3 regions of the Bradyrhizobium sp. LVM 105 genome follow, and region 1 is predicted to be linked to each of the others. Evidence: predicted binding sites of a transcription regulator. Region 1 holds the regulator's gene; each other region holds the start of a gene.
What was found. Region 1 encodes LexA, which represses DNA repair genes until DNA is damaged. Its sites were predicted from a motif close to TGTTCNNNNTGTGTTCNG; they were not measured.

Region 1 (9,699 bases):
ACGGCGACCTGAGGCCTGGCCAGTCGATCGGAATGAGCGAAACGACGATGAACACCAGGCTCGCCAGATGTATGACGCGATAAGGTCCCAGATTGGTCTTGTCGTTCGGAATGAAGACGGCGGCGAGCGCTTCAGGGACGCGGTCCCGCAATTCCGGAATGTGCTCGGCCAGCGTCATCGCGAGCGCAAACATCAGGAAGCTGGCGCTCAGGGCAAGCAGCATGCGGGACGACAGCAGCCAGCGGCAGGCCGCCGCTCCTCCCAGGGCCAGCCAGGCCCCGAACACGAAGAGCAGCTGCCAGGCGAACGGATTGAAATACCAGACCCCAGCCGGATAGGCCGGCAGATTCCACTCGCAATGACGGGCCGCAAGATAGAGTCCGAGCGAGCCGATCATCACCGCGTTGCGCCAGCGCAGCATGAACCAGAGCACGACGGGAAACGCGGCCATCAGCACGATGTAGAGCGGCAGAACGTCGAGATTGAGCGGCTTGAACTTGAGGATCAGCCCCTGGGAGAGCGTCTCGACGGGAAAGTTCATCAACGGCGCGACGTTGAACTGATCCATCAGATGAAGATCGTCGAAGCTGTGCGCGATGTAGTGCACGGCCGTGAGATAGACCAGGAACAGCAGCAGGTGAGCGACATAGAGCTGCCACACCCGCCGCAGCAGCCGGGTTGCGCCGATCACGAAGCCGCGTTCCATCATCATCGAGCCGAACACCAAGGTCGCGGTGTATCCGGAGATCAGCACGAACAGATCGGCGCCATCGCTGAAGCCGTAGTTTCGCGTCGTGAACCAGGCGAGCGCCGTGTCCGGAATGTGTCCGAGGAAGATCAGCCAGTTCGCCAGACCCCGGAACAGGTCGAGGCGTACATCGCGCCGCGTCTTGACCAGCACCGATCTGATCGTGATCGTCTCCCACAACAAGCGACGCAGGAGAAACGCTGCTCGTGACGGCCGACCAGGCGCGTGGATAGTCTCGTCAGTCAAAGGCTCGTTCTCCATCTCCGCGGCCGACCTCTTTCGGATCGTGATCATGTCGCCGCTCGTTCGCGCCGGCACGCTAGGTTGCGTCATTGATGCGGGTTTGACGGACATCAAACTCGCTCGCCGCGCCAGCCAAATCTTTTTGTAGCTCGATCGCGTAATGAATCGCGGCAGCTGTCGTCACCGACCGGAAGAGTCATCGGCCACGACATCTCTCATCCGGCTCGCGGCATGACCGACGACTTTGCCTGCGGCCCGCAATCTCGCGCTGCGCGCCGAATTTTTTTCTGTAAGAAGATCGACGTTTCTCGTCGCCTGCAGCAACGCGACGATCCACGCAACGGCGCACGCGAATGCGCGCGTCGACATTTGATCTTGCTCAACCTACACAATCACGCGGCGGGTTTGGCTGCAGCTCGATCGAGCCACCGGGACTTGATTGACACCGACTCGACGATATCAACAGGAGAAACCAGAATGAGTCACCGCAAGCTGATCGTCGCCGCCGCGATCATGTCGTTCGTCGCGCTGCCTGCCACGGCGCAGACGAGCAAGACCGGCGAAAAGAACGGCCATCACTATTCGGGCGGACCGAAGACCGAGACTCCGCACCACATGGGCAAGAAGGACACCGACGGCGCATCGGCCGGCGGATCCGGCGGCAGCCACCATTACGGCGGCGGACCGAAGAGCGAGGTCCCGCACCACGTGGGTCCGAAGAAGCAGCAATGACCATCGCGCGGCAATCTCGCGTCTTGCCGCGGCCATGACGCCGAACCGAAACAGCGTCACAAAAGAATTCGCCCGGGAATGGCCATCCACTCCCGGGCGATTTCGTAGATGAAGAGTCGTAGAGTTTAGTTCGGCACCGTACCTTTCGGGGCGGGCTTCGCCGCAACCGCGTTCGCGGTGACGCCGTGCAGGAAGTCGTAGGCCGCATGCAGAGCCTTGTCGTCCTTCTCTTCCGGCGGGACGTAAGACTGCGATCCGGTCTGCTCGCCACCCTCGCCGGCCGAAAGATGTCCGCGCATCTGGGACTCCGCCATGGTGTCCATGCGGCCCTTCAGCTCGGGCGGCACGTCCTGCAGGATCTCGATGTCGGGGGCGATGCCCTGGGCCTGGATCGAGCGGCCCGACGGCGTGTAATAGCGCGCCGTGGTCAGCGCCAGGGCGCCATTGCCGGACCCGAGCGGAATGATCGTCTGCACCGAGCCCTTTCCGAACGAGCGCGTACCGATGATCGTGGCGCGCTTGTGGTCATGCAGCGCGCCGGCCACGATCTCCGAGGCCGAGGCCGAGCCGCCATTGACCAGCACCACCAGCGGCTTGCCCTTGGTGAGGTCGCCGCCATGGGCGGTGAAGCGTTGGGTCTCTTCGGGAGAGCGGCCACGGGTCGAAACGACCTCGCCGCGTTGCAGGAACGCGCTCGACACCGACACGGCCTGGTCGAGCAATCCGCCCGGATTGTTGCGCAGGTCCACGACGTAGCCGGTGAGCTTCTCCGGCTGAACCTGTTTGGAGATCGACGCGATCGCCTTCTTCAGGCCGTCGGTGGTCTGCTCGTTGAACGAGGTGATGCGGATATAGCCGATGTCGCCGCTCTCGACGCGGAAGCGCACCGGGCGCACATGGATGATCTCGCGCGTGATCGCGACGTCGAGCGGCGCGTCCGCGCCCTTGCGCAGGATGGTGAGCTTGGTCTTGGTGTCGACCGGGCCCTTCATCTTGTTGACGGCCTGCTCGAGCGTCATGCCCTGCACGGCCTCGCCGTCGATCTTGCTGATGAGGTCACCTGACATCAGGCCGGCCTTCGAGGCGGGCGTATCGTCGATCGGCGAGACCACCTTGACGAGGCCGTCTTCCATCGTGACCTCGATGCCGAGGCCGCCGAACTCGCCGGAGGTGGTCTCCTGCATCTCGGTCCAGGCCTTCGCGTTCATGTAGCGCGAATGCGGATCGAGCGAGGTCACCATGCCGGTGATCGCGCCCTCGACCAGCTTGGCATTGTCGGGCTTCTCGACATAGCTCGCCTTCACGCGCTCGAACACTTCGCCGAACAGGTTGAGCTGGGAATAGGCATCATTCGCGTTCGCTGTCGCCCGCGCCGCCCATACGCCGCCTTGGGGACTGGCTACCAGAAGGGTGAGACACGCTCCGGTGAGCGTGCCCAGAGGGAACAGCAGGGATTTCCGCATGGATGGGCTGGCCTTTGTGCTTTGGCGGTTCGCTTTAGGCTTGTCTGTCGAGACCTGGGGAGGCGCCATGCAATTGGCGATCCAGCTCGTTTCTCACAATACCATTCTGGTTTCTTCAAGGCCGGGATGCCATGCCGACGGGTACGCCGTAGAAATCGTTTCGCCCGGACCTAAACTTTTGGCAACGTTGCAGGACTGGCCTGTCCGCAAGCGGAATCATGGCCGGCCCGCGCCTCGCAGCCATGCAATTTTAAGATAGTTTTGCAGGGCTGGACGGGTTAGGCGATGACATAAGGGTTCAAATTCTCGGGAGGATAACAATGAACGAAGCACCCGGCGTCCGGCCGGAACGGAACGTCGAACTCGGCGCCAGCAACGAGCCGTTCCAGAACCTCCACGAATTCATCCGGAAAGCGCGGGCCAACCTCAACCAGAACGCCTGGGACTACATCGTCGGCGCCGCCGAAACCGAGACCACGATGCGCCGCAACCGCATGGCCCTGGACGAAATCGCCTTTCGCCCGCGCGTTTTGCGCGACGTCCGCAGGGTGGACGGCTCGGTTCAGCATTTCGGCCGCAAGATGCGCCTTCCGGTGGTGCTCGCACCCGTCGGCGCGCTCGAAATCTTCGATCCGGATGGTGCGGCGAGCGTCGCGCGCGGTGCCGGCAGCTTCGGTGCGGCGCACATGCTGAGCTCGGTGTCCGAACCCGGCCTGGAGAGCACTGCCGAGGCCGCGCCCGATGCGCTCCGGCTCTACCAGCTCTATGTCCGCGGCGACGACGCCTTCGTCGCGGATGTCGTCAGCCGAAGCGAGAAGAACGGCTATGCCGCCTTCTGCCTGACCGTCGACACCGCCCATTACAGCCGTCGCGAACGTGACATCGCCAAGCGCTACGTTCGCGAGAGCCGCCTGCGCGCCACCGGCGGCGATTTCCAGAAGGGCCTGGAGTGGCGGACCGTGAAGATGATCAAGGACAGGTTCAAGATCCCGCTGATCCTGAAGGGCATCGCCACCGCCGAGGACGCCCTGATCGCGGTCGATCACGGCGTCGAATGGATCTACGTCTCCAATCATGGCGGCCGCCAGCTCGACCATGGCCGCGGTGCCATGCATGTGCTGCCCGAGATCGTCGAGGCCGTGAAGGGCCGCGCCAAGATCATGGTCGACGGCGGCATCTGTCGCGGCACCGACATCGTCAAGGCGATCGCGGCAGGCGCAGATCTCGTCGGCATCGGCCGGCTGCAATGCTGGGCGCTGGCCGCCGCCGGCGAAGCCGGCATCGCGCGGATGCTGGAGCTGCTGGAAGACGAGGTGCTGCGCTGCCTCGGCCTGTTGGGTGCCACATCGTTTGCCGAGATCGACAAATCCTGCCTGCATCCGGCGGCCGCCACCAACGCGCCGAGCGTGTTCAGCGCGTTCCCGCTGTTCGACCACGAGCCTTATCGGTACTAACTTACGGATTCCTGCCGACATTGAAGTGAAAAGGACGCAATGACATCGCTCTCTCCCGGCAGCGCGGATGCGCTTCTGTTCGATCTCGGGCGCGTGGTGCTCGACATCGACTTCTCCAAGGCGATCGCCTGTTGGGCGGGACATGCCGGCTGCCAGCCCGAAAGCCTCCTCGCGCGTTATGTGCGCGACGAGGCCTACCGGCTGCACGAGGTCGGCAAGATCAGCGACGCGGATTATTTCGCCTCCTTGCGCGCTTCGCTGGGAATCGGCATTTCGGACGCCCAGTTCCTGGAGGGCTGGAATGCGATCTTCGCCGGCGAGATGCCCGATATCGCCGAGCTGTTACCGCGTGCGGCAAAGCAGATGCCGCTCTACGCCTTCTCCAACACCAATCGGCCGCATGTCGACTATTTCTCGAAGGAATATGCCGATCTGCTCGGCCATTTCCGCGAGCTGTACCTGTCGTCCAGCATCGGCCTGCGCAAACCGGATGCCGACGCCTTCGACCATGTCGTCGCGGCGATCGGTGTGCCGGCCGAGCGCATCGTGTTCTTCGACGATCTCGAAGAGAATATCGAGGGAGCACGGGCGCGTGGCTTGACGGCCGTACATGTGACGTCGCCCCGCGACGTCGGCAACGCCTTGAAGGCATTGGGCATCTAACGTTGCGCTGCCGCCCCGGCGGTCGGCAGCCGGCCCGCGTCCGGCGCTAAATTTGCAGGAAGTGTGGAACCTGATCACTTTGTGCATTTTTATACGGAGTTCCCGGAACGGAATACCCCTCTTCGGACTCATCAGTCCGTTGGGATTTCTACATCGGACTGATCGACGTGCTGGGCAAAACCTACCTCACCAAGCAAGCCTCTCTCCTGCTTGAATTCGCAAGAAACACCTCGGATTCCGAGCTTTCCGCCAAGCTGATCAGCAAGGCTGCGGACCTGAAATCGCAGGCCGATCCGCTCCCCGACAAGGACCAAGGCCCCAAACCGCCCGACGTCGCATGGCACGTCAGCCCGGACGGGCCGACCGGGAGTTGACCGATTCCGGCGTGGCGCTCGTGCCTTGCCATGGCCATCTTCCATCCCGGTCTGTCTCGCATTCCGGATCATGCGCTTGGCGGACCTGCCCTTGCTCCTCCGCCACGGAGATCACGCAGGATAGATCAGTCTGCGTGCTGCTTTGCCTTGCGCCTGCAGTCAGCTAGAACTCTCGCCGCCCATTGACCGATGTGCCGAGCAGGAGTTTCGCCCGTGGCCCTGATGCCGGTTTCCGACGCCCTTGCTGCGGTGCTGGCAGGTGCAGAGCCGCTGCCTGAACAGATGGTTTCGCTCGACGAAGCCTATCACCGCGTGCTCGCGCATGACCTCGCGGCACGGCGCACGCAGCCGCCGCAAGCGATGTCGGCGATGGACGGCTACGCGGTGCGCGCGGCCGATGCGGCAACGATCGATTCCCGGCTGACGGTGATCGGCGAGGTCGCGGCCGGCCGTCCCTTCGCCCGAACGGTCGGCGCGGGGGAAGCGGTGCGGATCTTCACCGGCGGCGTCGTCCCTGATGGTGCGGACGCGGTCGTGATCCAGGAGGACACCGTCACAGATGGCAACAGCGTCACCATCAAGGAAGCCGCGATCACCGGACGGCACATCCGCCCGGCCGGCGTCGATTTCCGCGAGGGTGACGTGCTCCTGCGCAAGGGAACCCGCCTGACGGAGCGCGATCTCGCGCTCGCGGCGGCGATGAATCACCCGCACCTCGCCGTCTGCCGCCGTCCCAAGGTTGCGATCCTTGCCACCGGCGACGAACTGGTGAGGCCGGGCACCGCCCCCGGGCACGGCCAGATCGTCTATTCCAACGGCTACGCCCTGCACGCGCTCGCCCGCAGCGAGGGCGCCGAGACCATCGACCTCGGGGTGGCCGCCGACACGCTGGAGGCCACCTCCGCCGGGATCCGCCGCGCCCGCGAGAGCGGGGCTGACATCCTGGTCACGACCGGCGGCGCGTCGGTCGGCGACCATGACCTGGTCCAGCAGGCGCTGCTGGGCGAAGGCATCTCGATGGCGTTCTGGAAGATCGCGATACGCCCCGGCAAGCCGATGATGCACGGACGGCTCGGCGCGATGCGCGTAATCGGCCTGCCCGGCAATCCCGTGTCGTCCTATGTGTGCGCGTTCCTGTTCATGGTGCCGCTGATTCGTGCCCTGTCGGGCCGTTCAGTGATTCATCATCGCCGCGAGCGCGCCGTGCTGGGTCGCGACCTCGGTGCCAACGACCAGCGCGAGGATTATCTGCGCGCGCGCCTGGAGCTGCGCGACGATGGTACGCAAGTCGCCATTCCCGTCAGCCATCAGGATTCCTCTCTGCTTGCAAATCTTGCTGCGGCACAGGTACTTCTCGTGCGCGCACCGTTCGCGGCGAACGCCGAGGCCGGTGGCCCCTGCGAGGTGCTGCGGCTCCCCGTCTGAGTCCACGGCCACACGCATTCCGCGAGTTTGCCGCCGTTCACGGTAAATTAAGCAGTTGCGGAACATGTATCGAACATATAGTGTCCGTTCATGATTTGTTTCGAGCATGTAGCGGCTTATCGCTGAACTCATCGTCTCGGAATCGAACGACATCAACCGGGGGACTTTGGTCGAGATGTTAACGCGCAAACAATACGAGCTTCTGAGGTTCATCAGCGAACGTTTGAAGGAAAGCGGCGTGCCGCCCTCCTTCGACGAGATGAAGGATGCGCTCGACCTGCGCTCGAAGTCGGGCATCCACCGCCTCATCACCGCGCTCGAGGAGCGTGGCTTCATCCGCCGCCTGCCTAACCGCGCACGCGCCATCGAAGTGATCAAGCTGCCGGAGCTGCAGGCTGCCGCCGGCGCCCGGCGCGGCTTCACGCCGAGCGTCATCGAGGGCAATCTCGGCAAGATCCGCGCGACCTCCAGCCCGTCCATGGACGAGGGCGAGCGGCCGGTTGCAGTCCCCGTGATGGGCCGTATCGCGGCCGGCACGCCGATCGAGGCGTTGCAGACCCGCAGCCACACCATCAGCGTGCCGCCCGACATGCTCGGCGCGGGCGAGCACTACGCACTCGAGGTGCGCGGCGATTCCATGGTCGAAGCCGGTATCCTCGACGGCGACATGGCGCTGATCCAGCGCAACGAGAGCGCGGATACCGGCGACATCGTGGTGGCGTTGATCGACGACGAGGAGGCCACGCTCAAGCGCTTCCGCCGCCGCGGCGCCTCGATCGCACTCGAGCCCGCCAATGCCGCTTATGAGGTCCGCATCCTGCCGCCGAACCGGGTGAAGATTCAGGGCAAGCTGATCGGGCTTTATCGGAAGTACTGATTCCGGAAGGACTCGGTCCGAGATATATTTTGGCGTCTGCGTGCGCCCTTCGGTCGGCATCGCCGATCAAAGATTGGAGCGGATGAATGTCCGCTCCACGAAGCAACATCGCTTCACGGCCGTTCGCGTTCGAGAGGACAGCCGAGCGCCAGATCGTTTGGTGCAGCCGTCGCGACGCTGATCGCGGCATCGGCACGCACGCCGCCGTTGCCGCGTAATCGCATCACAATCTCCGCAACAACACGGCAGTGAACGGGCAAGTCCGCAACGCCCGCAATACAAGCGTGGAGGTATCGCAATCGAGCTGGCGACACTTGGCAGTCGTAGACGCGCGCCGGCCAAATGCACGGGACCCGGCTTTGTTCCTATCGACTTCGGGAAAGTTAATGTGATCGCGCCTCGCGAATCGCAGCCGCAGATTCGCCTATAACCGAGCAGAGCGTTGCATACTTCTACTTCGAGGCCTGCGCCTCCAAGGAGAGGTGCGGGTCGCTATCTTCGCATGAGGAGCACCCGATGTGTGACTATAGCCTGCATGCTATCGCGACGCGCCCCGCTGAAGTCGGCGAGACGATCGTCACGACAACCTTCCGCGGCACCTCGACACGCGGCTTCGCCTCCGAAGCCGATCTCTCCGTTGCGGTCTGCCTGCTGCCGGGGACGGAGCTCGCCTTCGCCGACAACGTCCGTTACGACAACCGCTGGATCTGGACGCGCACCGTCAACTCCCGCGTCGGCAAGTTCGGCAAGATCGATCCGCACGTTCCCGATCGCCATCACGACGCGATCGAATTTCCGGACGGCAAGTACGTGCTGGTGACTCAGCTGGTCGAAGGCCAGCGCGCAACCGTGCTGCAGCTGCCGGTGACGCAGCCGGTCGGCGAGCGCGAGCAGAAGCCGCAGATCATCGCCGACAGTCGGTCGCCGGTCAGGCGCCTGCCGATCGGCTGATAGAAGCTCAGTCCTCGGCCTGAAGATCGGCCTCCGACGGCGTTGCGTCGCGAACGCGTGGAGCTGCCGACCGTGGCATGAGGGTCATGTCAGAATCTCCCTCGCCGGCTGCCGCCGGCGACCAGGGGCGGCTTGCACCCCTCGCCTTCACCGCCTGAACCGCAAATCCATCGCCATGCCGTGTCAGCGCCAGCGCGCCCTGACGAGCGAGCCGCTGCCGATCCACCACCATAGCCGCGCAATCGGGCGGCGCGGGCCGTGACGTCACCACCAGCGCGGCGCGGCTGCAATCGTCCGCCAGCGCGTCGATGCGCAAGGCCAGCGCGACCAGGCGTCCATCGGCGAGCGGAGTCACGCAACCGGCCTCGTCGCACGACACGCCCTCGGCCAGCGCACTGCTGCCGGCATTGCGCGGATCGGCGTCGGCCGCCAGCCACTCCTTCAGCAGGAAACTGTCCTTGCCCGCCCTGATCAGGTGCAGACGCCCGTCCCCGCCCCGCACCGCGACGCTCGCGCCGTCGCCGGCAATCAGGACATCAGGCTGCCGTACCGACAGGCCAAAGGCGATGGAAGCCAGCAGCACCACGGCACCGCACCAGCGCAAGGGCGTGCGCAACAATCCCATCAAGATGATGCCGAGGCTCGCTGCGATCAGCGGCGCGATGCCGAACGCCGGGATGCGGCCGACCGCGCCCGGCAGTGCCGCCACCCAGCGTGAGACCGCGACCATCCAGTCGATGCCCAGTCCCATCAGCCACCAGAACACGCC
Region 2 (9,699 bases), on a different contig from region 1:
CTCAACCCAACTGTCTACAGGTACGGGTTGGTTGATTGGTGGCACGTAGGTTGCGGGATCGGGAAGAGGAGTAACTGGAGTGAGGGCATGCAGCGTAACTTCCTCGTCCCCGTTCTCCGATGATCTGCTAAATGAGCCGCTAAACTCCAGTTGCCCAGCCTCTGGTTGGCGTTGGGGGCGCAGGACCTGTCCCGTCAAACACCAGATGATAGTATTTAGAAGCGAGGTTTTGCCCGCGCCGTTCCATCCTTCGAACAGGGTAATCGGCGCCCGGGGCTTAAAAACGAGGTCGGGTGGGGGCTCGTCAGCAGTCCCATATGCATGAACACCGGCGAAGCGGTGGGCTACGATCTTTACAATAGCTAGCCGTCTGCGTGCCTGTTGCGCATTTACCGCCGGGATCGGCAGTTGGGGGGGCGAGGTCGTCATGGCCGATACCATGGCTTCCACGTCCGCCGCCATGACGTTTCCCGCCCATTTTGTTTGGTTCAAGCGGTACCAATTGAGAAGAGAGCGGCTGTCCAGATTGTTGAGCCGGAACTCACTCTCGTTTTCACCGACTAGGACACCAGAGCCGCCGATCAATTCGGCGAAGAGGCTTTCCACGGTCTGCAGATGTAAGGGGCGAGAATTCGTCGGTGAATTGGTCATGCCTGACTCCGAAACCTTGCAACCGCAAGTTATCCGAGTCGCAAACGCAAGCTGCGTAGGGCGATACCGATTCAGTTCTATTTGCAGTAGAAATTAATGTGAGCTCTTTGGGTTGCGCCAATCCCCCAAAACAAAAACGGCCGGATCTTCCGATCCGGCCGCTACTCAAACTCTACTCGGCTAAGCCTACGCCACGCGACGCAACTTAGCCCCCGCCCTGACGGTAAAACTCTTAGCTGGCCTTCTTCGCCGGCGCGGCGGTCGGGCCGACCTTCTTCTGGATGGCGCGCTTCAGCTCGAGGGCACGCGGCGACAGGGCGTCGGCGTTGGCCTTGAGCAGGAAGGCGTCGAGGCCGCCATTGTGGTCGACGCTCTTCACCGCGTTGGTGGAGACGCGCAGGCGCACGTTGCGCTCCAGGGCTTCCGAGATGAACGTCACGTTGACGAGGTTCGGCAGGAAGCGGCGCTTGGTCTTGATGTTGGAGTGGCTGACCTTGTGGCCGACGAGGGGGCCCTTGGCCGTCAGTTCGCAGCGGCGAGACATGGTAGAAATCCTTATAGTTCGAACCCCCAACGAATGCGGCCGCCAATTGAGGGCGCCACGGGGGCAAATTCTTTCGTCCTTGCAGGGAGCGGGCGGACGTATAGGGGGGAAGGGGCGGGCAGTCAAGGTTTTGGGCGGTCTTTTGGAGCCGCCCGGGCAGTGCGCTCCCTCCCCCGCAAGCGGGGGAGGGTTGGGGAGAGGGCTCTTTCCTCTGGGGGGCCAAACGTCATCACGGGTGTTGTCCCCCAGAGGAGAAAGCCCTCACCCGCGCTTCGCGCGACCTCTCCCGCAAGCGGGAGAGGTTTCGGAGCCCGCGGCGGCCGCCCGATCACCAAAACGGCAATGTTTGTCGCGCCTTACCATCATATAAAGGGCGTATTCGCGCTTGAAGAGTCCGGTGGAGTTCCCGGTTTGATAGGCCCGGACACATTGTTTGCCGCGGTTTTTGGCTTAAGTAACAGCGCATCGCGGCCCGATTGGATTGTTTCGTGCTCATAATGCCCTTTTCTGCGCCCATATCGCGCTCCCTGCGGCCGCGCCTGGCCGGCTGGCTGGCGGCGTTTTGCGGCTTGGGCGTGGTGTGGGGCGCGGTGCCCGCGGCGGCGCAGGGCAAGCTCGAGGCGCAATATGAGGCCTCGCTGTCGGGCATTCCGGTCGGCAAGGGCGGCTGGAACATCGATATCCAGGACGACGTGTTTTCGGCGGCTGCCGCCGGCGGCACCACGGGCCTGCTGAAGTCGTTCACCGGCGGCTCCGGCACCGGCGCCTCGCAGGGCCGCGTCGTCAACGGCGCGCTGGTTGCGACCGGCTACCAGGCCTCCACCACCACGCAGAAGAAGACCGAAGAGATCCGCATCACGCTCGACAAGGGCAATGTGAAGGATTTTGCGATTTCACCGGAGCCGCCGGTCGACCCCGACCGCATCGTCGTCACCGACGCCCATCGCCGCGGCGTCTGGGACCCGATGACGGCCTCGCTGCTGCGCGTGCCCGGCAATGGCGATCCTGTTACGCCGGAGGCCTGCCACAACTCGGCCCCGGTGTTCGACGGCCGCATGCGCTACGACCTCAAGCTCGATTTCAAGCGCATGGAGACCGTGAAGGCGGAAAAGGGCTATCGCGGCCCGGTCGTGGTCTGCTCGCTGTATTTCGTGCCCGTCGCGGGCTACATCCCCGACCGCCCCGTGATCAAATACCTCGCCGCCCAGCGCAACATCGAGATCGCCTTCGCCCCGGTGGCGGGCACCCGCATCCTGGTGCCGTTCTGGCTGAAAGTGCCGACGCCGCTCGGGCCGGCCATGCTGGAGGCGACGAGCTTCATCACCACCCCCCAGCCGCCGAGAGTGGCGAAGACGCAGTAGCGGCTACCCACCGCCGTCATTCCGGGGCGCGCCTCTTGGCGCGAGCCCGGAATCCATCGCGCCACCGTCTCTGCGGTCCGATGGATTCCGGGTTCGCGACTGCGTCGCGCCCCGGAATGACGGGAGCATTTTGCTGAAATAAAACCTCATGATTTCAATCACATCCCTACTGTGCATGGGGTTGTTTTCGCGAAAATGAGTGGGGGAGGCATGCGTGGGGGGAATCCATTTGACTCCTCCCCGATTCTGATTCGACTCCGCGCCGTCCCCAACTTAAGGCTTTCCGCCCTCGAAACGTCACTTGTACGGCGGCCGAAAACTCCATCTAGTCGTCGCCGACAAGACTCCCGCGACATGTTGCGTGAACGGAACGGGACTCAATCTGGAGTCAGCGATTCGGCCGCGATTCGTTCTAGAGTCGTTCCGAAGCTTAAGACCGACAGGAAAAGCGTCGCAAAGTGAGACAGTTGCGGGAGGTTTGGGGAGGGTGTGTCCACGCCTTCGGTGTGCCCCTCACCCTGAGGAGGCCGCCCCAGCGGCCGTCTCGAAGGGCGAGGGGCTTGGCTTGCCCGGCGGCAGCAGCGGGGCCTTCATCCTTCGAGACGCGCTGACGCGCTCCTCAGGATGAGGAGCAAGGACCAATCCCGCCCCCGCCCCAATCCGGCACTGACATTCGCCCAAATCGCCACTACCTAATCCCTCAGACATGGCTTTTTCCTCCTCCCCCTTCGCTTCCGAGCGCGCAGCGTCTGATCGCGTGCCTGGCGCTGGCGTCACCGCGGTGCTCGGGCCGACCAACACCGGCAAGACCCATCTCGCCATCGAGCGGATGCTCGCGCATCCCTCGGGCATGATCGGCCTGCCGCTGCGCCTGCTCGCGCGCGAGGTCTACAACAAGATCGCCGCAAGGGTCGGCGTTGAGGCGGTCGCGCTCGTCACCGGCGAGGAGAAGATCAAGCCGAAGAACCCGCGCTATTGGGTCTCGACGGTCGAGGCGATGCCGCGCGACCTCGATCTCTCCTTCCTCGCCGTCGACGAGGTGCAGATCGCCTCCGATCTCGAGCGCGGCCACGTCTTCACCGATCGCATCCTCAACCGCCGCGGCCGTGACGAGACGCTGCTGCTGGGCGCTGCCACCATGCGCCCGATCATCGAGCGGTTGTTGCCCGGCGTCTCCATGATCACGCGTCCCAGGCTGTCGCAGCTCGAATTCGCCGGCGACCGCAAGATCACGCGCCAGCCGCGCCGCACCGCCATCGTCGCGTTCTCGGCCGATGAAGTCTACGCCATCGCCGAGCTGATCCGCCGTCAGCATGGCGGCGCTGCTGTTGTTCTAGGCTCGCTCTCGCCGCGCACGCGCAACGCGCAGGTCGAGATGTTCCAGAACGGCGACGTCGATTACCTCGTCGCCACCGACGCGGTCGGCATGGGCCTCAATCTCGACGTCGACCACGTCGCCTTTGCCTCCGACCGCAAGTTCGACGGCTATCAGTTCCGCCGCCTGACGCCGTCCGAATTCGCGCAGATCGCCGGCCGCGCCGGCCGCGCCACCCGCAACGGCACGTTCGGCACCACGGGGCGCTGCGCGCCGTTCGAGCCCGAGCTCGTCAACGCGCTGCAGAACCACACCTTCGATGCCGTGAAGATGCTGCAATGGCGCAATTCGAAGCTGGATTTCTCCTCGCTCGGCGCGCTGCAGGTGTCGCTCAATCTCGCCCCCGGCCATGAGGCGCTGACGCGCGCGCCGATCGCCGAGGACATGCGCGTGCTCGACCATGCCGCCCGCGACGTCGAGGTGCGCGATATCGCGCATGGCAAGATCGCGGTGGAACGGCTGTGGGAGGCCTGCCAGGTCCCCGACTACCGGAAACTGTCGCCGGCCGCCCATGCCGAGCTGGTGACGACGCTTTACGGCTTCCTGATGCGGAAGGGCTGCATTCCCGACGCCTGGTATGAAGCCCAGGTCACCCAGGCCGACCGCATCGACGGCGATATCGACACGCTGTCGGCCCGGATCGCGCAGATTCGCACCTGGACCTTCGTCGCCAACCGCCCGGATTGGCTGAAAGACCCCGATCGCTGGCAGGGAATCACGCGGGAAGTCGAAAATAAATTATCGGATGCGCTCCATGAACGCTTGACTGAGCGTTTCGTTGATCGCCGGACCAGTGTATTGATGCGCCGCCTGCGGGAGAACACGAGCTTGAATACTGAAATCGGCAAGACCGGCGAAGTCATCGTCGAAGGCCATGTCATCGGCCGCCTCGACGGCTTCACCTTTGCACCGGATGCGGCGGAAGCAGGCTCCGATGCGAAAGCCTTGCAGGCTGCAGCGCAAGCGGTGCTCGCCGGCGAGATCAACACGCGCGCCGAACGGCTCGGCAACGCGCCGGACGACCAGTTCGTGCTGACCTCGGAAGGCATCATCCGCTGGACCGGCGATGCCGTGGCGCGGCTGTCTGCCGCAGAGGACGCGCTGCATCCGCGCATCCGCATCATCTCCGACGAGCGCCTGACCGGCGCCCCCCGCGACAAGGTGCAGGCGCGGCTCGAGCTCTGGCTCAAGACCCATATCGAGAAGCTGCTCGGGCCGATGTTCGACCTCTCCAAGGCCGAGGACGTCACCGGCATCGCCCGCGGCATCGCCTTTCAGCTCGTCGAGGCCCTCGGCGTGCTCGAGCGTCCCAGAATCGCGAGCGAGCTGAAGGACCTCGACCAGTCCTCGCGCGCGGTGCTGCGCAAGTACGGCGTCCGTTTCGGCGCCTATCACATCTATTTCCCCGGCCTGCTCAAGCCCGCCGCGCGCGCGCTCGCGGCGCTGCTCTGGGCGCTGAAGCAGGACAATGTCGATCTGTCCTCGCTGTCGGGCGCGCAGCATCTGGCCTCCTCGGGGCGCACCTCGTTCCCGGTCGACAAGGCGCTGCCGCGCGATGCCTATCGTGTGCTCGGCTACAAGCAGGCCGGCGAGCGCGCCGTGCGCGTCGACATTTTGGAGCGTCTGGCCGATCTGATCCGCCCGGCGCTGGCCTGGCGCGAGAACGCGTCCGGCGAGAAGCCGGCCGGCGCCTTCGACGGCCGCAGCTTCGTCGTCACGCAGGCGATGACCTCGCTCACCGGATCCGCCGGCGAAGATTTTGCCTCGGTGCTGCGCGCGCTCGGCTATCGCATGGAGAAGCGTCCGCCGCTGCCGCCGAAGCCCGTCGTGGCAGAGCAGGTCGTGACCGAAACGGTCGCGGCAGAGACGCCGCCGGTCGAAGGCAGCGCCGAGAGCTCGACCGAGACCGCCTCGGAGGCCGTTGCCGGCCTGCCCGAGGCGCCGGCCGCATCCACCGAAGCGGCCGCTGAAGCCGTCACCGTCGAAGATGCTCCCGGCATCGAGCCGCAGGACGAGCAGGCCCACGACGCCGAGCCGGCGCCGGAAGCCTCCGCCGAGGCGCCCGTCACGCCCGAAGACGCCCCCGGCATTGCGCCGCCGGCGGAAGAGCCCGCCGCGTCCCCGGAGGCCGCCGGCCTCGAGGCTGCTGCCGCCGAAGCCGCCGCAACGGAAGCCGCCGCATCGCCCGACGCTGCCGCGCCTGAGGCCGCGGCCACGTCCGCCGAGCCCGAGCTGGTCGAAGTCTGGCGTCCCGGCGGCCGTCACGAGGACCGCAAGCCGCGCCACGAGCGCCATCGGCACCAGCGTCACCATCAGCCGCGTCCGCAGGCCGGTGCCGAGGCCGGCGCAGCGAGCGCCGCGCCCGGCGAAGCCGCCGAAGGCGCGAAGCCGGGCCATCGTCACGGCGGCCATCGCAGGGACGGCGGCAGAGACTTCCGCAAGCCGCGCGAAGGCGGCGGCGAAGGCGCGCCGCGTCCCGAGGGGCGCGACGACAAGAGCCGCCGCTTCGAGGGCAAGGATCGCGACAACAAGGATCGCGATCGAAACAAGGGCAAGTTCGGCGGCGATCGCGACAAGGGCCGCGACAACCGTGGCCGCGACCGCGACAAGGGCCGCGACCGCCAGGGCGGTCCGTCGCTGCGCCCCTATGCCTCGAGCGCGAATCCGCGCGAGCGCGATCGGCCCGTTGATCCGAACTCGCCGTTCGCCAAGCTCGCTGCGCTGAAAGAACAGCTGTCCGGCCGCAAGGAGTGATCCCACGACCGAGCGGCAGCGCCTCGACAAATGGCTGTGGCACGCGCGGGTGGTGAAGGCGCGCAGCTCCGCGGCCGAACTCGTCGTCAGCGGGCATGTCCGCATCAACGGCACCCGCGAGACCTCGCCGGGGCATGCGGTCAAGGTCGGCGACGTGCTCACCATCGCGCTCGACCGCACGGTGCGCGTGTTGAGAGTGACAAGCTTTAGCGAACGCCGCGGCGATGCGGCCTCGGCACGGGTGCTCTACGAGGAGCTCGGGATGCGCAATTAATTGCGCGTCTTATTCATTTCTTGGTCGATCAAACACGCAAAGCCGTCATGATCGGGCCTTCCCGACCTTGCGGCGCCGGGCCATCCGCGCTAGGCAAGCCGCGACTTCTAAAAGAGCTTTTCGGAGCGTTGGATGACTTACGTCGTCACTGAAAACTGCATCAAGTGCAAGTACACCGACTGCGTCGAGGTCTGCCCGGTCGACTGCTTCTACGAGGGTGACAACATGCTGGTCATCCACCCGGACGAATGCATCGATTGCGGCGTGTGCGAGCCGGAATGCCCCGCCGACGCCATCAAGCCGGATACGGAACCGGGCCTGGAAAAGTGGCTCCAGGTCAACGCCGACTACGCCAAGAGCTGGCCGAACATCACCCAGAAGAAGGAATCACCTGGCGACGCCAAGGAATTCGACGGCATGGAAGGCAAGTTCGAGAAATATTTTTCCCCGAACCCCGGCTCCGGCGACTAAATCGGGCTCAAACTTAACCCTAATAGCGGCGCCGACGCCGAAAACCAGCCCTGAAGACCCCTAAATCATTGATTTTTGCGGGAAATGTGCTATATTGGGCACATTAAGCCGAACCCCGTCAGCCCCCTTGGCCCCTCTGGGTTCCCGTGAAACCAATGTCGAACAGGGGCGTGGCAGTTTCCGCGCGCAGGCTGTGTCACAGAAAACGCGTAAAAAGAGTACTTCAGCGAGGGCTTCCCATAAGGAGGCCAAAAAAGTCGCCGCGGCCAGCCGTAGCGCATCCAAGGGTCGGACCGCGACGAAGGCGCCGGCTGCAAAGTCCTCGAAGAACAAAAGAAGCGCAATGCCTAACAAGACTGCCAAACCGGCCGCGAAAGCGACCGCTGCCAAGCCTGCTGCCAAGTCTGTGACTGCAAAGCCTGGGACTGCCAAGCCTGCTGCCGTCAAGGCCCCCGCTGCCAAGCCCGCCGCGCCGAAGGCTCCCGTTGCTGCTGCGCCTGCCAAGGCTCCCGTCGCTGCCAAGCCGGCCGCCAAGCCCGCTGCTGCGCCGAAGGTCGAGGAAAAGAAGGTCGTGACCCAGCGCCAGGGCTTCAAGGCCAATGAATTCGTCGTCTATCCCGCTCACGGCGTCGGCCAGATCCTGGCCATCGAGGAGCAGGAGATCGCCGGTGCGAAGCTCGAGCTGTTCGTCATCAACTTTATCAAGGACAAGATGACGCTGCGCGTGCCGACCGCCAAGGTCGCCAATGTCGGCATGCGCAAGCTGTCCGAGCCGGCGCTGGTGAAGAAGGCGCTGGAGACGCTCAAGGGCCGCGCCCGCGTCAAGCGCACCATGTGGTCGCGCCGCGCCCAGGAATACGAAGCGAAGATCAATTCGGGTGACATCGTCGCGATCGCGGAAGTCGTGCGCGACCTCTATCGCTCGGAATCGCAGCCGGAGCAGTCCTACTCCGAACGCCAGCTCTATGAAGCGGCGCTCGACCGTCTGTCCCGCGAGATCGCCGTGGTGCAGCACTCGACCGAGACCGAAGCGGTCAAGGAGATCGAGGCCCAGCTCGCCAAGAGCCCGCGCCGCAACGCCAAGGCGGAAGCCGCCGAGGGCGAAGCCGATGCCGAGGGCGATACCGACGATACCGATGGCGACGACACCACCGTCGCCGACGAGGCCGCGTAAGCCGCTTCGTATCGAGCGCAAGCGATCAAAAGCCCGGCCGTTCGGCCGGGTTTTTTTTGCTTGGCGTCCTGACGCAGCGGGGGAGTTCGGCTCTACGCGCCGCGCGGCTGGGTCCAAATCGAGATCGGCTGCTGAATACCGCGGACCGCCCGCGGCTCTCGCGCTTCCAATGACTGAAGCGTTGCGGCTGCGTCGCCAAGCTCGGCCTTCGCCTGGCTGACGAGGTCGTCACTTGCCACCAGCGCGCAATCGAAGGTGCGGGTCAAGGCTTCGAGACGGCTTGCCACGTTGACGGTCGCGCCGATCACCGCGAATTCCAGACAGGTCTGTCCGATGTCGCCGAGCACCACCGGCCCGTAATGCAAGCCAAAGCTCACATGAAGAGGTGGCTCGCCTGACGCTGCCCGCCGATCGTTCCAACCGTCCGCCGCCGCGATCATTGCCTGCGCACATCGCAGCGCGTTGCTGGCGTCGTGCTCGCCCGCGAAGGGTGTGCCGAACGTCGCCATCAATCCGTCCCCGAGATATTTGTCGAGCGTGCCGCTATGGCGGAAGACCTCCTGCTCCATCAATCCGTGGAATTCCCGCAACGTCCGCACAACCTCCTGCGGCGAGCGCGCATCGGCAAAGGTCGTGAAGCCGACGATGTCGACGAACAGCACCGCGACGTGTTGCGTGCGCACCTGCTTCAACGGCTCGTCCTGCTTCGACAATTCCGCCACGACATTGGGCGAGAAGTAGCGTGCGAGGTTGCCGCGCTCGCGCTCCACCGCGGCATGCCGGACCAAGAGGTCGTTGCTGCGGCGGACCGCGAGCGCCAAGGTCATGGCCACGATCATGAATACGACGATCTCCTGGATGCGAACGTGGAACACGATCGCGTTGGGCGAGATCATCGTCAACAAGTGCTGATCGCTGCCTGCTGCGGCTGCGATGCGGGCCGTCAGCGCGGGATCGCGATCGGGTTGCCACCAGACCCAGGCCATGCCGATCATCCAGAGCGCAGCCGTCCACACGCCGACCGCAATCACGGTTCGCCAAGTATAGGCCAGTGTGGCGCCTGCGAGCAGTACGAAGAAATAGATGAAGTTGCCG
Region 3 (9,699 bases), on a different contig from region 1:
AGGCTGTGATCGAGCTCGCCTCGCTCGTCTCCTTCACGACCTCGCAGATGACGTTCCTGGAGCAGCTCACCGACTCCATCGGCATCGTGCTCAATTCGATCGAAGCGACGATGCAGACCGAAGGCCTGCTCAAGCAGTCGCAGCAGCTCGCCGGCGAGCTCCAGACCCAGCAGCGCGAATTGCAGCAGACCAACGACCAGCTCGAGCAGAAGGCGCAGCAGCTTGCCGAGCGCAACGTCGAGGTCGAACGCAAGAACCAGGAGATCGAGCAGGCCCGCCGCGCCCTGGAGGAGAAGGCGACCGAGCTCGCCCTGACCTCGAAGTACAAGTCCGAATTCCTCGCCAATATGAGCCACGAGCTGCGCACGCCGCTGAACTCGATCCTGATCCTGGGACAGCAGCTCACCGACAATCCGGACGGCAACCTCACGGCCAAGCAGGTCGAATTCGCCCGCACCATCCACGGCGCCGGCACCGACCTGCTCAATCTCATCAGCGACATTCTGGATCTGTCCAAGATCGAATCCGGCACGGTGACGGTCGACGCCGAGGAAATCCTGACCGCCAACCTGCTCGAGACCGTCGGACGGCCGTTCCGGCACGAGGCGGACAACCGCAATCTGTCGTTCAAGATCGACGTCGATCCGACCCTTCCGCGCAGCATCGTCACCGACTCCAAGCGGCTGCAACAGGTGCTGAAGAACCTGCTCTCCAACGCTTTCAAGTTCACCGCCGAAGGCGAGGTGCGCCTGAAGGTCACCGCCGCGGTCGGCGGCTGGGGAACGGATCACCCGGTGCTGAACTCCGCACCGGCCGTGATCGCGTTCGAAGTGTCCGATACCGGCATCGGCATTCCCCTGGAGAAGCAGAAGCTGATCTTCGAGGCGTTCCAGCAGGCCGACGCCGGCACCAGCCGCAAATACGGCGGCACCGGTCTCGGACTTGCGATCAGCCGCGAACTCGCCAGCCTGCTCGGCGGCGAGATCCATCTGCGCAGCTCGCCGGGCAAGGGCTCGTCGTTCACGCTTTATCTGCCGCTCAAATATTCCGGTCCGACGCTCGCGCCGCGCGCGGCGCCTGCGCCGCAGCAACACGGCCAGCCGCCGGCGCTACAGACGGCCGCGCCCGACCAGCAGCGCGTCATCGAGCAGCTTCCCGACGACCGGCTCAACATCGAGCCCGGTGACACCATCCTCCTGATCGTCGAGGACGATCCGCACTACGCCCGCGTGCTGGTCGATCTGGCCCGCGACAAGGGCTTCAAGGTGCTTGTCGCCGCCCGCGGCGCGGAGGCGCTCGAACTCGCCAAGCAATACCAGCCGAGAGCCGTCTCGCTCGACATTTTCCTGCCTGACATGCTCGGGTGGACCGTATTGAGCCAGCTCAAGCACAATCCGCTGACCCGCCACATCCCCGTGCAGATCATCACGCTGGACGAGGACCGCCAGCATGCGCTGGCGCGTGGCGCGTTCTCCTTCGTCAACAAGCCGACGACGACCGAAGGCGTTTCCGCGGCGCTGACCCAGATCAAGGAATATGCCCGGCCGCGGCGCAAGCGGCTGTTGATCGTCGAGGACAACGAGGCCGAGCAGCTCTCGATCCGCGAGCTGCTGCATCACGACGACATCGAGATCGTCACGACGGACACCGGCGCCGGTGCGCTCTCGACGTTGCGCCAGACGCCCTGCGACTGCGTGGTGCTGGACCTCCGCCTGCCCGACATGAGCGGCTTCGAGGTGCTGGATCAGATCCGCAACGACGAGGCGCTGTCGAACGTTCCGGTCGTCGTCTTCACCGGCCGCGAGCTTTCGGCCGAGGAGGACGCGGAACTCCACACCATGGCGCGCAGCATCGTGGTCAAGGGCGTGGAATCGCCAGAACGGCTGCTCGACGAGACCGCACTGTTCCTGCACCGCGTGATCACCGAGCTTCCGGTCGAGAAGCAGCGCATGCTGGAGAAGCTGAACAGTTCCGACGAGGACCTGATCGGCAAGACGGCCCTGCTCGTGGACGACGACGCCCGCAACATCTTCGCGCTGTCGAGCGTGCTGGAACGGCGCGGCATGAAGGTGCTGACGGCCACGACCGGCAGCGAGGCGGTGACGCTGGTCGAATCCAATCCGGAAATCGCCATCGTGCTGATGGACATCATGATGCCGCAGATGGATGGATATCAGACCATCGGCGTCATTCGCGAAAACCCGGCTTTCGCCCGCCTTCCGATCATCGCGCTGACCGCCAAGGCGATGAAGGGTGATCGTGAGAAGTGTCTGGAGGCCGGCGCGTCCGACTATCTCGCCAAACCCGTCAACACCGATCAATTGCTGCTTGCGATCCGCATGTGGCTGCACCGCTGAGTTGGATCCGCATATGGACCACGAAAAGGTCAACATCCTCCTCGTCGACGACCAGCCCGCCAAGCTGCTCGCCTATGAGGTGATCTTGAAGGATCTCGGCGAGAACCTCGTGATCGCCTCGTCGGGGCGCGAGGCGCTGGAAGTGCTGCTCAAGACCGAGATCGCAGTGATCCTGGTCGACGTCTGCATGCCCGAGCTCGACGGCTTCGAGCTCGCCGCGATGATCCGCGAGCATCCACGCTTCCAGAAGACCGCGATGATCTTCATCTCCGCCATCCAGGTCAGCGACATCGACCGGTTACGCGGCTACGAGATGGGCGCGGTCGACTACGTGCCGGTACCGGTCGTGCCGGAAGTCCTGCGCGCCAAGATCAAGGTGTTTGCCGAGCTCTACCGCAAGACCCGCGAGCTCGAACGGCTGAACCAGGAGCTTGAGGATCGCGTCCGCGCACGCACGGCGGAACTGGAGAACTCCACCGCAAAGCTGCGCGAGAGCGAACAACGGCGCAGCATGGCGATCGCGGCCGGCAAGATGGGATCCTGGGATTGGGACTGGATCAGCGGCGATTGGATGTGGGACGAAGGGCAGTATCGCATCTTCGGCGTCAGCCCCGAGAGCTTCGAGGTCAACCCGGCCAACGTTCAAGCGCTGTTGCATCCCGACGACGTCGATCAATTGCGCAAGGCGATCGCCGAGTTCAACAGGGGCACGCGGGCCTACGAGACCGAGTTCCGCATCATGCGGCCCGACGGAGAAGTGCGCTGGTGCGTCGGCACGGCGGCGGCGACGGTGGACGATAGCGGTCGCGTCGTCCGCGTCAGCGGCGTCACCGTGGACATCACCGAACGCAAGCGTGCCGAGGAACGGCAGAATCTGCTGGCGCGGGAAGTCGATCATCGCGCCAAGAACGCGCTGGCGCTGGCGCAGTCGATCGTGCGTCTCACCCGGGCCGACGAGGTCAAGGCCTATGTCAACGCCGTCGAGGGCCGCATCAACGCGCTGGCGCGCGTGCACACCATCCTGTCGCTGTCGAGCTGGCAGGGTGCCGAGCTCTCCAGGCTGATCGACGAGGAGCTGGCGCCCTATTCGCTCGGCGGCCAGATCATATTGGCAGGTCCGCAGGTCCAGTTGCTGCCGGCCACGGCCCAGACGCTGGCGCTTGCCCTGCACGAGCTCTTCACCAACTCGGCCAAGTACGGTGCCCTCTCGACCAGGTCGGGGCGGCTCACGATCGGCTGGCAGGTCGAGGACCAATTGCTGACGCTGAGCTGGGAGGAATCGGGCGGTCCGCTCGTCATGACTCCGAAATCGCGCGGCTTCGGCACGCGAAGCCTGCTGGCGAGCGTGGAGTCCCAGCTCGGCGGACAAGCGCGGTTCGATTGGCGAGCCGAGGGCCTGTTGTGCCGCCTGGAGGTGCCGTTGACCCGCAAGCCGGCGGCGACGCCCCTATCCGAGAAGTTCGAGGACACCGGCTCGGCCGAATTGCAGCGCGCATCCGGCTAGCTAGCCGGACGCGGCGCTCGTCATGCGTCGCGGCGTCCGCAGTTCGCGCGCAACCCGTCCCTCGAGCCAGGCTTCCGTCTGGGCGAGATCGCGTAATGCCCTGGCGTAGCGGCGCGCCGCGCTTCGCTCCGCCCCGCGCGGCAGCTTGCGGGCCTTGCGAAGAATGTCCGCGGCCGCGTTGCGATAGGCCAGCGAGCGGTAAAGAAAGACCACCTTACCCATATCGATGCTCCCCGTGTTGCCGGACCTCATCCTGGCAAACCCGGCATGAACGTCGGATGAAGCCGGCGATGAAATTCCTTCATTCATCTGGAACCAGCGAATTGTCGCCCGCGTTTGCATGCCAAATCGGGATGCAGTTCCCATGCGCACAAAGAAGTCGTCAGACCTGATCTCTGCGACCGGCCTCATCAAGCTGATGACGCATACATTGATGGGTGCCGCCCTCGGCCTCGCCTTCAGTCTCGCGCTGATCCTGTGCAATCCCGCCGTCGCCAGCCTGCTGAATAACGGCGGAAGCCAGGCCGCGATCGTCTTCGCTCTCACATTGGTGACGACCTTCGCGATCGGCGCGACGCTCACCGGCGTCGTGTTCATCCTCACCGAGGACAAGCAATCTTGAAGCGGCGCTGAGGCGCGGAGCGAACTTTGCTGGGAACTCCTGCCTGAGTGGCGGTCGGCTACCTGCGTCAATTTAACTCACCGGATCAGACCACGGCGGGACGCCAGCTCATTGCGGCCGGCGTGTATCAGTGCTGAGCCCGCGGCCCGCAGCATTCGTCTTCACGAGATGCTCGAGCTGGGACGCTTGCGTCCGATCAGAAGTTGGGCCGTAGCATCGTCGAGACCCGCGCGCTGCAATTGCCGGATGGCAGAGCCCAGTTCGAGAATCTCGGCGCGTAACCTCAAGATCCGGTAAGTGTCCGGGCCCTCATCCACGGCGCCCCCTCAAAGATTTCAGCGGCGCGTGGCCGCGCGCCCGGGAATACCGACTGTCTTCACGAGACGAAGGCGCACCCGGTCGTGGACGTCGGGCAGGACATCGCCGCCGCCGGCCGCCTTCCATTCGCCGATCAGCAAGTTGATCTTTCGGCGCAGATCCATCTGCGCCAGAGCCTGTTCGGTGCAATCGCGATCCCCGTTGATGCGATCACGCACGGAAGCCTCGACGTCGGCCATCTCCAGCCTCAAGGCGCTGATTTTACGTCGAATTTCATTAATTCTGTTGTCCATGACTTGTTAGAACAAAATAAGAACATATAGTCAAGCCACGATTTGAAGACGGAGACGACGGATGCAGGTTCAGGGTAAATACGACGCCAGGATCTTTCTCGCCGCGCAGATGACCCGGGCGCAGGGGCTGAGGCTGAAACGGTTGAGCGAGGAGGCCTATCAGCCCGCACAATATGCGCGCGATCTGTCCTTCACCGAGGCCGCGCGGCGCATCCAGGTGCTGGAAGCGGAGATCGAGCTGGCGAACTCCTTCTAAAGCATGATCCGGAAAAGTGCGCAGCGGTTTTCCGAAAAGATCATGCGCAAACAATAACCTAGAGCGCGATGACGATTCTTCCTCATCTCATCGCGCTCTAGGCTTTCGCCTGGAACGTCGTGCGCTGCTTCGGAACCATGCCTGTGTCGAACGGTTCTCCCCGGCCAAGGGAGAACATGCATGGCACGCAAGGCAAAGAAACGCCGCTACTCGCGCAGCTCCGGCAGCGACGTCGAAAGCGAGATGCGCCGCTACAAGAAGGGCACCGCCAAGAGCGGTCGCAAAGGCCGTGGCGGACGCGTGAAGAGTCGCAAGCAGGCGATCGCGATCGGGCTGTCGAAGGCGCGCAAGAAAGGCAAGAAGGTCCCGAAGAAAGCTGCGAAGAAGAAGTCCTCCAAGAAGCGGACGACCAAGAAGGCGGCCAAGAAATCGTCCAAGAAATCGTCGAAGCGCAAATCCAGCAAGCGTTGACGCTGACCCGGCTCAGATCATGCTGCCCGGCATGAAGCAGCGGATCGAGACCCCGAAAGCGGTCTTCACCGGCCACACCATGGTGCGGCCGGCGCGGTTCGGCTCGGTGATTACGGCTTCGTCCGGCACCTCGATCCACTCGCCGTCGAGACGCACGCGATAACGTCCGTTGTGCGATTCCCAGTCGGGATCGGCGACGGCAAAACCGTCGGCGTCCGAGCAGCACGGACCGAGGTGGCTGCGCAGGCTGTCGAACCACGGCTTGAGCGGCGAGTTCGCGTAGCGGCCGTCGTCACGACCGAGCGCGGTTCCACCCCAGAGCACCAACGGCGCCGCAAGCAGCGCACCCCTCAGCGAGAGCTTCAATCGATCCATGTCGGCACCGATCAAATCCGAACCACCGGCCAGTTCCACAAAGCGGCGGCAGGTTCGGAGTTCCACGCTTGCAACCCGTTCACGGCGTCATTGCCGCGGCGGACCTTGACCAAGTTCGAAGTGTTATGTGCGAACACGGCTTTTTCATATGAACCGGGTCACCAACCCTGCCGTTAACGAGAATGTTATCGATTGGCGTCGCAATTCTGTCGGTGAACGGAAAAGGCGGCCCGGAGGGCCGCCTTTTTGGTTTCTGCCGATAGATGTTCGCCTCAGGCGAGTGGCACCGCGACGAACCTCGTCGCCTCGGCGCTTCTGACCTGCAACAGCACGCTGCGCTTGCCGGACGCTTTGGCCTCCGCCAGCTCCGAGCGGACGTCGCCGACATTGGCAACGGCCTTGCCGCCGACATTGAGGATGACGTCGCCGGTCTGGATGCCGCGCTGCGCCGCCGGTCCTTGCGGATCGACCTCGGTGACGACGACGCCCTTCTGGCCAGCGCCCTGGACCTCGCCGGCCGGAGCAAGGCCGAGCCCGAGACGTGGCGCGCCGGCGCCCGGCTGCTCTCGGCCCTGGTCGGCACCGCCATTTGCTTTGGCCTGCCGCTCGTTCGGCAACTCGCCGAGGGCGAGCGTCAGCGTCCTGGTCGTGCCGTTGCGGAAGACGTCGAGCTTCACCGAGCTGCCCGGGGCCAGGGTGGCGATGGTACGGGCGAGTTCGCGGGAATCCTTGATCGCGGTGCCGTTGACGGCGGTGATGACGTCGCCCGCCGCGATGCCGGCCTTCGCCGCGGGGCTGCCGTCCTGCGGATTGTCGACGATGGCGCCGCGCGCCTCCTTCAGGCCCAGGCTGTCGGCGATGTCGGCCGTCACCGGCTGCACCTGCACGCCGAGCCAGCCGCGGGTCACCGCGCCCTTGTCCTTCAGCTGCGCGACGACGAGCTTTGCGGTCGAGGCCGGAATGTCGAAGCCGATGCCAACCGAGCCGCCGGAGGGCGAGAAGATCGCGGTGTTCACGCCGATCACGTTGCCGCTCATGTCGAAGGCCGGGCCCCCGGAATTGCCCTTGTTGATGGGCGCGTCGATCTGGATGAAGTCGTCGTAGGGACCGTTGCCGATGTCGCGGCCGCTGGCCGAGACGATGCCGGCGGTCACGGTGCCGCCGAGACCGAAGGGATTGCCGACCGCGACCACCCAGTCGCCGATGCGCGGCTTCTGGTCGGAGAATTTGACGAACGGAAAGTCCGTCTTGCCGTCGACCTTGATCAGCGCGAGATCGGTCTTCGGGTCGGTGCCGACGACCCTCGCGGTGTAGCTCGTGCCGTCATCCATCGTCACCTGCACCGACGCGGCCTGGTCGACGACGTGGTTGTTGGTCACGGCATAGCCGTCGGCGGAGATGAAGAAGCCGGAGCCTTCGCCGGTGATCATCTGATGGCGCTGGCGCGGCATGCCATTCGGGCCGCCGGGGAAGCGGAAGCCGAACTGCCGCGAGAACTGGTCGAACGGCGTCTCGCCGTCCTGATCCATCCGGTTCTGTTGCAGCATGGCGCTCTTGTCGTTGTCCTGGTCGATCCGGACCCGCACCGAGATGACGGCGGGCTTGACCTTGCTGACTAGGTCACCGAAGCCCGGCGGCGTCGCGGCGGATTCGGCGGCCTGGGCCGGCGCGATGAAGGAGCTCGGACCGAACTTTGAAGAGCCGGGAGAAGCCGCCAGCACGGCGACGCCGAGCGCGGCCACGGTGCCGAGCAGCGCGAGCCGGCGCGGCCTCAATATCTTGCGGGATGTCGGGGTGTCGGAATTGGCGCGATCGTTCATGTCTTAATGTCCATGTTGGGTAATTGTCGCCTTGCGTCCAACATGGACATCGTCACCTTACGGCGTCCCGTCCGTCCGATTAAATCTTGGCAAAGAACAAGCGATGGCTGCGGCAAGGTCGTCCCTCGCATTTGATGCAGCTCAACGCGGGTCTGCCCGGCAGTGAAAGACTGCGGCCACCGGATGATGGCCATCGGAGGCGCCCCATGTACAAAGACATTCTCGTCCACATCCCCACCGAACGTCCCATGCGTCCCGCGATCGATGGCTCGATTTCGCTCGCGGCGCAGTTCAACGCCCATCTCGACGCGGTCGCGGTCGGCTATGTCGCGAGCAGTGCAGCCTACGTGATGGAGGGCGGCGCCGCGGTGGCGGCCGTGTTCGAACTGGAACGCGAGCGCGCCGCGGAGCGGGCCGAGGCCGCGCTCTCAGTCTTCGAAATCGAAGCGGCGAACGCCGGCATCTCCTACGCCTGCCGCCCGCTCGGCGCGATCCCGGTGGACGCAGCCGGCTCGCTCGGCGAGATGGCGCGGCTGCACGACCTCAGCGTCGTGCTTCAGCCCGATCCGGCGCAAGGCTCGTTCGACAACGACGTGCCGGGCGAGATCCTGTTCCAGTCGGGCGGCCCGGTGCTGTTCCTGCCTTACACTTTCCACGGAGCGTTCAAGGCGGAGCGGGTCGGCATCTGCTGGGACGGCAGCCGCGTCGCCGCCCGCGCCGTGCACGACGCAGCACCGTTCCTGGCGCGCGCCGATGAGATCGTGATCATCACCATCAACGAGTCGAACGCGGTCTCCGACGAAGCTTCAGCGAACAGTCTGGCAAGACATCTCGGCCGGCGCGGACTGTCGACCCGCACGGTCGCCCTGTCGGCGACGCGCGCCGACATCCAGCCGACCATCCTGTCGCTGGCGGCCGACGAGGGGCTCGATCTCCTGGTGATGGGCGGCTACGGCCATTCGCGACTGCAGGAACGCGTTCTCGGCGGCGTCACCCGCGCCATGCTGGAAGCCATGACGGTCCCGACGCTGATGTCGCACTGAGACCAACAGGCGCCGTCACGCCGCAACCGGGGTCTCCCATGTCGGGGGCGTTGCGGCGCCCTCGTCATGTTGCACGTTGCACGCGTCGAAATGCGCCTTGAGCTCGACCTCGGCGAGATATTCGAAATGTTCGGCCTGGCCGAGGAGTTCCCAGTTCTGAAGCGGCCGGTAGGCCGCCTGCTGACGACAGAGGGACGCCAGCGCCCGGTAGCGACGTACGTTCTCCATGAGACCCTCCCTCGCATTTGCAGAGCTTATTGCCCTTATTTGCGTCAGGCCGATGGCGGCTATGCAAAAGATTTGCTGCGCCCACCGCGCGCCTGGCCTCGCTGGTAGGAAATATATGTCCGGGCCAAAGTTCCAAACGGTGCCGGCTGACGCCCGGAACCGCGTCGCCGGACCTGAGGACTAAAGCACGATCCGGAAACGTGCGCAGCGGTTTTCCGAGAAGATCATGCTGAACAACACCCTAAAGCGCGATGACGATTCATCCTGATCGCATCGCGCTTTAGGCATAGTGCCGGCGCTCCACGGTCATTCCGACCAGGTCGAGATAGCGCTCGATCAGGTCGGGCCGGCCGACCAGATAGCCCTGCATCTCCTCGCAGGCCTCGCGCGCCAGGAAGGCACGCTGCGCTTC

Region 2: a site for LexA is predicted at 2,965-2,982, ahead of D6B98_RS31710 (helicase-related protein). Genes of this name have one in related genera too.
Region 3: a site for LexA is predicted at 5,102-5,119, ahead of D6B98_RS09445 (DUF3072 domain-containing protein). Genes of this name have one in related genera too.

The regions. Positions count from the first base shown of each region.
Region 1 covers NZ_QZMV01000004.1:147,545-157,243, reverse strand. Annotated here, with positions in the region: gene D6B98_RS13150 (OpgC domain-containing protein) at 1-994, opposite strand, end outside; gene D6B98_RS39815 (hypothetical protein) at 891-1,139, shown strand; gene D6B98_RS41695 (hypothetical protein) at 1,223-1,723, shown strand; gene D6B98_RS13140 (S41 family peptidase) at 1,849-3,186, opposite strand; gene D6B98_RS13135 (alpha-hydroxy acid oxidase) at 3,507-4,640, shown strand; gene D6B98_RS13130 (HAD family hydrolase) at 4,680-5,303, shown strand; gene D6B98_RS13125 (hypothetical protein) at 5,471-5,677, shown strand; gene D6B98_RS13120 (molybdopterin molybdotransferase MoeA) at 5,891-7,102, shown strand; gene lexA (transcriptional repressor LexA) at 7,278-7,979, shown strand; gene D6B98_RS39810 (hypothetical protein) at 8,496-8,930, shown strand; partial or broken gene D6B98_RS13105 (ComEC/Rec2 family competence protein) at 8,938-9,699, opposite strand, start outside.
Region 2 covers NZ_QZMV01000016.1:1,006-10,704, forward strand. Annotated here, with positions in the region: gene D6B98_RS31695 (ATP-binding protein) at 1-651, opposite strand, end outside; gene rpmB (50S ribosomal protein L28) at 884-1,195, opposite strand; gene D6B98_RS31705 (DUF3108 domain-containing protein) at 1,693-2,556, shown strand; gene D6B98_RS31710 (helicase-related protein) at 3,263-6,685, shown strand; partial or broken gene D6B98_RS31715 (RNA-binding S4 domain-containing protein) at 6,696-6,959, shown strand; gene fdxA (ferredoxin FdxA) at 7,092-7,430, shown strand; gene D6B98_RS31725 (CarD family transcriptional regulator) at 7,774-8,604, shown strand; gene D6B98_RS31730 (adenylate/guanylate cyclase domain-containing protein) at 8,697-9,699, opposite strand, start outside.
Region 3 covers NZ_QZMV01000002.1:893,575-903,273, forward strand. Annotated here, with positions in the region: gene D6B98_RS09415 (HAMP domain-containing protein) at 1-2,357, shown strand, start outside; gene D6B98_RS09420 (HWE histidine kinase domain-containing protein) at 2,371-3,861, shown strand; gene D6B98_RS09425 (hypothetical protein) at 3,862-4,083, opposite strand; gene D6B98_RS09430 (hypothetical protein) at 4,226-4,483, shown strand; partial or broken gene D6B98_RS40810 (hypothetical protein) at 4,592-4,800, opposite strand; gene D6B98_RS09440 (hypothetical protein) at 4,819-5,040, opposite strand; gene D6B98_RS09445 (DUF3072 domain-containing protein) at 5,156-5,350, shown strand; gene D6B98_RS09450 (DUF6496 domain-containing protein) at 5,531-5,821, shown strand; gene D6B98_RS09455 (hypothetical protein) at 5,834-6,196, opposite strand; gene D6B98_RS09460 (Do family serine endopeptidase) at 6,469-8,016, opposite strand; gene D6B98_RS09465 (universal stress protein) at 8,223-9,059, shown strand; gene D6B98_RS09470 (hypothetical protein) at 9,075-9,287, opposite strand; gene D6B98_RS09475 (putative bifunctional diguanylate cyclase/phosphodiesterase) at 9,568-9,699, opposite strand, start outside.